2 regions of the Lysinibacillus sp. SGAir0095 genome follow, and region 1 is predicted to be linked to the other one. Evidence: riboswitches for the same ligand, from Rfam matches in the RefSeq annotation. Region 1 holds a riboswitch; the other holds the start of a gene.
The links. A riboswitch is a leader RNA that binds a small molecule or an ion and turns the genes downstream of it on or off. The one in region 1 is predicted to bind FMN.
Positions count from the first base shown of each region.

Region 2: linked by a shared signal. The riboswitch ahead of C1N55_RS07850 (ECF transporter S component) and the one ahead of ribE (riboflavin synthase) in region 1 are both predicted to bind FMN.

Region 1 covers NZ_CP028083.1:3,463,939-3,467,155, reverse strand. Annotated here, with positions in the region: gene rlmD (23S rRNA (uracil(1939)-C(5))-methyltransferase RlmD) at 1-748, opposite strand, end outside; FMN riboswitch at 946-1,078, shown strand; FMN riboswitch at 1,252-1,388, shown strand; gene ribE (riboflavin synthase) at 1,508-2,146, shown strand; partial or broken gene ribB (3,4-dihydroxy-2-butanone-4-phosphate synthase) at 2,164-2,751, shown strand; gene ribE (6,7-dimethyl-8-ribityllumazine synthase) at 2,832-3,217, shown strand, end outside.
Region 2 covers NZ_CP028083.1:1,590,465-1,593,681, reverse strand. Annotated here, with positions in the region: gene C1N55_RS07850 (ECF transporter S component) at 763-1,341, opposite strand; FMN riboswitch at 1,609-1,781, opposite strand; gene C1N55_RS07845 (hypothetical protein) at 1,887-3,128, opposite strand; gene C1N55_RS07840 (RNA polymerase sigma factor SigX) at 3,118-3,217, opposite strand, start outside.

The DNA.
Region 1 (3,217 bases):
ATGTTTTTTCGCGATTAATATTTTGTGTAATGGAAACAATGCTTGGGTCAATTTTTAGCATGCGTTCGATTAATTCATCTTTATGTGGAATGTCTTTTCTTGTCGTTACTAAACAAACTTGAGTTTCTCCAGTTTGCATGGCTGTACGAACCACAATTGTTCTGACTAATCCGTCTAAAGTTTTCCCGTCATAAATTGAGATATTTAGCTTTTGCAATATTTTACGTGTTGCAACTGTTATTTTCGATGTTAATGGATGCTGAACAGTACAGTCATTGATGTTCAACAGTTTGTTTGTTCCTTCAGTATAAAGGCCAGCGTAAACACGTTTTCCTTCTTTACGAACCTGGAAGGAGCTCTTATTGCGGTAATGCCAAGGGTTGTCCATTCCAATCGTTGGTCGAATATCTGTCGTTTCAGCAATAGGTTTCACGTATTTTTCTAGAGATTGTACAACCATATCTCGTTTTTCTTTTAGTTGTCCCTCATATGTTAAATGCTGGAGTTGACACCCACCACACTCGTTATATACAGGGCAGCTTGGTTCTTGTCGCTCTTTAGAAGCTTTTCGTACATTTAAAATGTCTGCTTCTGCAAAACTACGTTGTACCTTGGAAACTCTTACTGTTACTTCTTCACCTGGTAATGCTCCCTTAACAAACACCACATTGCGTTTATAAAAGCCAACACCTTCTCCATTAATCCCTAATCTTTTTATGGTTAAAGGAAATTTCTGTCCAATTTCCATCATCACTTTATCGCTCAAAAGCGTTCACGTCCTTTAATAAGTTCATCTAAACATTATAACGAAGCTGTAACTTAAAGCAAATGGCTAAATATTTCCTAACATATTCGAGTGATTCCTTTTTACTGAAAATAGAGTTATTCGATTGCTTATTGGATATATTTTGCGATTCATGATATCGTTAAAAGCAATTAAATAAAAAATTCCTTCGGGGTCGGGTGAAATTCCCAATCGACGGTGATGAAGCAAAGCTTCTAAGCCCGTGAGCTCTTATGAGCAGGATTTGGTGCAAATCCAAAGCCGACAGTATAGTCTGGATGGGAGAAGGAGTATAAGTGCAAACTTGGTTAACGTTAAGAGTATTTTCGATATTCGCCAAGTTCTATTAGGAAAACCATTAAAATTTGATTTTTTGATGGTCTTATTTGTTATGATTTTTTCCTGTACTTACTCATCCCGTCACCCGAATGACGGGATTTTTTATTTGATGAATGCTTTAAGTAAATATTGTCCTTCGGGGTCGGGTGAAATTCCCAATCGACGGTGATGAAGTAAATGCTTCTAAGCCCGTGAGCTCAGATAATGAGCAGGATTTGGTGTGAGTCCAAAGCCGACAGTATAGTCTGGATGGGAGAAGGATGAATTGTGGCACTTTTTGAAAAGATGATTTCAAAAAGCTTTTTAGCTATGCCATGAATACTCCCAAACTCCTTAGGATTTCTAAGGGGTTTTTATTTTTAAAATTAGAAATGAGGTGAGTAGATGTTTACGGGCATTATTGAAGATCAAGGAAAAGTAACGGCTATTAAAAAAGATGTGAACAGTATGCAAATAACGATTGCAACAAAGAAAATAGTCTCAGATGCACACTTAGGGGACAGCATTGCAGTAAATGGAGTATGTCTAACAATTACACAGTTTAACAATGAAGAAATGACTGTCGATGTAATGCCGGAAACAGTGATGGCAACAACTATCCATGCACTGAAAATAGGGGATTATGTTAATTTAGAGCGTGCGATGAGTGCAAATGGCAGATTTGGAGGACATCTTGTTTCAGGACATGTTGATGGAGTAGGAACCATTAAAAGTAAAAGACCTGTTTCCAATGCTGTCTACATTGAAATTGAAGTGGCAAAGGAATTACTAACAAATTGTATTCCGAAAGGCTCTATTACGATTGATGGAACTAGTCTTACACTTTTTAAAGTTACAGATAGTAATGTAACAATCTCACTCATTCCCCATACTTACGGAGAAACGATTTTGGGACATAAAGGTGTAGGGGAAAGGGTCAATATAGAAACAGACATGCTTGGAAAGTATGTTTTGCATCATTTAAGAAAGACAGAACAAACTTCAAATATCACTATGGAATTTTTAAGACAAAATGGATTCTAAATGGGAGGTGTTTCCACATGCTTAATACAATAGAAGAGGCTTTGCTGGATTTGAAATCAGGGAAGATTGTTATTGTAGTGGATGATGAAAATCGTGAAAATGAAGGAGATTTAGTCGTACTTGCTGAGTATGCAAACCCTGAAAACGTTAACTTTATGGCTACATATGGGCGTGGGTTAATTTGCACTCCGATACAAAAGGAACTTGCAAAAAAATTAGAATTGCCAGCAATGGTTGAAAACAACACAGATAATCATCAAACCGCATTCACAGTGAGCGTAGACCATATTGATACAACAACCGGTATTAGTGCTTACGAGCGATCATTTACAATTCTTCAGATGATTAATGAAAAGGCAACATCAAGTCAATTTAGAAGACCCGGGCATGTCTTTCCATTAGTTGCAAAAGCGGGTGGAGTCCTAGAAAGAAGGGGCCATACCGAAGCGGCAATAGATTTGGCAAAAGCATGCGGAAGTTATCCGGCAGGCGTTATTTGTGAAATTATGGGGGATGACGGAGAAATGTTACGTTTAGATGGTTTAATGAGTTTTGCCATTCAGCATGGCTTAAAACTCATCTCCATTGAAGATTTGGTGCACTATTGTGAAAAACGTAATAACAACAATATTTTAATCAGTGAGTAAAACTCTAAAAATTAAGGATTTCGAAGGGAGCTTATAAAATGGGAAAATTATTTGAAGCAAATTTAATCGGGACAGATTTAAGAATAGGGATTGTGGTTGGTCGTTTTAATAATTTTATTACTTCACAATTAGTTGATGGCGCATTGGATGGTCTAAAAAGACATGGCGTAGCAGAAGGAAATATTGATATTGCTTGGGTACCAGGGGCTTTTGAAGTACCCTTTATCGCAAAACAAATGGTGGAAACAGGGGAGTATGATGCAGTTATTGGACTAGGTACTGTTATTCGTGGCTCAACAACTCACTACGATTATGTGAACAATGAAGCTGCAAAAGGAATTGCAAGTGTATCCTTAAATTCAAATGTACCAGTAATTTTCGGTATCGTAACAACTGAAAACATCGAACAAGCAATCGAAAGAGC
Region 2 (3,217 bases), 1.9 Mb from region 1:
TTTGCAAAGGCGGGGGCTGGGTCGGTTCTCATTGACTTGTTTTTCCTTTTTTCATTCCTTGGCATAATGTAGCCTTTTCGTTGACCAGCTTTATCATATTTAGGGAATTGGGTGACTGAACAGGCTGCTGGCAGACTATTAACTCCTTTTATTTCTTTCTATTGTCCACGACACTGTTTCTCGAGGACTATTAACTCCTCTTCCTCATGTTTATTGTCCACGACACCGCTTATCAAGGACAACGAACTCCTCTTCCTCCTGTCTATTGTCCTCGACTCGCCTTCTCGCGGACCATTAACTCCTCTTTCTCCCGTTTATTGTCCACGACTCACCATCTCGCAGACTATTAGCTCCTCTTCCACACGTCTATTGTCCATGACACTGCTTATCAAGGACAACGAACTCCTCTTTCTCCCTTTTATTGTCCACGACTCACCATCTCGCGGACTATTAGCTCCTCTTCCACACGTCTATTGTCCATGACACCGCTTATCAAAGACAACGAACTCCTCTTTCACCTGTCTATTGTCCTCGACACATTTTCTCACGGACTAGTTACTCCTCCGCTTTTAACTTTGTCACAAGCCCCCTACTCCCGGACTACCACTTTCAAGCTTTTCTTGTCAGCAATTCAGCCTCTTCTTTCCCTATTGTCTTCACTTTCCAGAAATTCCACCTCATTAATAAATTGGTGTCAACAACTAAAAAAGCTGCTCATTAAGTCATACAAGCGACTTAACGAACAGCTTTGAAATACTCTATTTATAATAAATATTGTGCTCTTTGATTATCGATCCATACTTTCATTGTACGGAACAGTAAGATTATAATAACCATAAGCATAATACCTTTTACAACGTTAAACGGTAGGATACCTAAAATAATTGTTTCTTTCATGTCGAACTCACCCCAACCAAGGAAGTAAGTGTACATAGGCAAAAATGCTAGATAGTTTAATAGGCTCATACCAACTGACATGATGATTGTGCCGGCAACTAAACCAAAGCTTAACCCTTTAATTGATGGGAATTTTTTATAAATGTAGTAGACAGGTAAAATGAATAAAAGGCCCGTTGCAAAGTTTGCCATGTGCCCCACAGGAACTCCTGTTGGCGTACCCGAGAAAATCCAGTCTAAAATGTTTTTAAATAATTCTACTAAAATACCCGCAACCGGTCCCATTGTGATTGCTGCAATCAATGCAGGTACATCACTGAAATCAATCTGTAAAAATACTGGGAACCATGGCAATGGAAAGTTTAGTAGCATTAAGATAAATGAGATACTACTTAACATTGCGATTGTTACGAACGAACGTAACTTAAGCTTTTGATTAAACATAATCAATCTCTCCTCTTTGCTGATTCAACTTAGCTAGAAGAAAGGACAGCCTTTCGATTATTCCTTCAATGAAAAAATAAAATCCCTTACGCAAGTTGCATAAGGGAGAAAATAGGCACATTGAAAACAAGAAAAATTGTACGTTAAATCAAGTATCTCATGTAAGATAAAAAAGATACTCAAAAAACAGTAAAGCAATTACGAATTTTTCGCAAGAGCGTTACCTTAACATACAGTTTCCCTTCGAATAACGAAAAAAGACCGTACCTTCACCTTCTCCCATCCAGACTATACTGTCGGCTTTGGAATCGCACCAAATCCTGCTCAAAATCAAGCTCGCGGGCTGAAGAAACTATAGGCAACATCCTCCAAGTAAATGGTCGGAAGTTGCAATTTCTATCACCGCCGGTCGGGAATTACACCCTGCCCCGAAGATGAATCAATATTTAATTTGTTGTTACAGTCTCATTATATCTCGAGTTTGAGATGATGTAAAGATGTAAAAGCGATGAAAACCTACTCAATTACTATACATTTTTCGTCATTTATTGTTGAATAACCGTCCAATATGAGACCTCATTTGCTCCAACAGGCATCGGAAGTGGCTCTGTAAAGCTAAATCCTTGCCACTCTGTTTGAACAATATTTTCAAATTGAACCTGCATATCGAAATTCGCAGCTGTTAACAAAATCCCCTCAATCATTTGCATCGCTTGAACTTGATCGAAAGCATCTAAATCGATTTCCTCAGTAAATCTTACGGTTGCAATTTGACCTTTTGCAGTTATTTCAAAATCAATATTCGGTAATATTACAGACTGATATATATCATTCGTCTCTTCTTTCATAGCCGTAATCGCTTCTTCTACTGTTGAAAAAGCTTCTCTAAAATTTGGCGCTAAATATGTTGTTCCATCCGTTTGGGTATGTCTAAAGTAATTATACTGAGTTGATTCACCCACTAATGCAATTGGTGTACTTGGCTCCCCAACTTCACTAAATTCAAAAGCAGAGCCTTCTTGATTTAATAGTGCTGCTTCCTCGTAAGAATCGCCAAATGTATCAATTAGAGTAGCAAAATAAGTTGTCAGGGAAGCTGGAGCTATATCGTAAGGTTGATCGTTCGGTAATGTGTGAATCACTTGATCACCTAACTCAGTAATCGTTCCAGCATATGGATGATATTCGCTAAAGCCTATCGCACTTTCCATAAAGAGTGGTGCATAATGATTATATAGTTCTACCCCAGTTGGTGTAATATCTCCAAAATCCTGTTGAATTCTATCATTCGGAATTAATACCGTAACAGGTAAGCTATCTGCTGCATCACTAGCTAATCCCAACTTAAACACCGTATTTCCCACAAGCTCTTCTGGGTAAACTGCCGTACGAAGGTCCCCACTCTCTGCGTTGAATATAGCCATATCAGCGCTAGATTCTTCAGCACTCGATTCCGAACTTTTCATCTCTTGCTCCATATCCCTTGCTTCACTTACTTCCGTACTTGCACTTTCCTCTACAGAATCCGTTGAAGAATATTGATTTATAAAGGACGGTATTAATATCGCCAGTAAAAAGACTGCAGCGATTGAAACAGCAATTGGAACCCACTTAAACTTTCTACTTTGACCTGTATTATGATTATTGGTACTTAAAGGCTCATCATCAAAAAGACCGTCTTCTTTAAGACGATTGAATACGTCTTGTTTTGAACGTTGATCATGAATCTTTGGTACTTTCTCAAGCAAGTCTTCTATTTTTTTGTCTTCCCATTTATCATGACTCATTGTGATTTGCCTCCTTCGCTTCAGTCGTATTTGTCAATATTTCACGGAGCTTATTTATCGCTCGATGCTGGGTAGTTTTAACCTTGCCA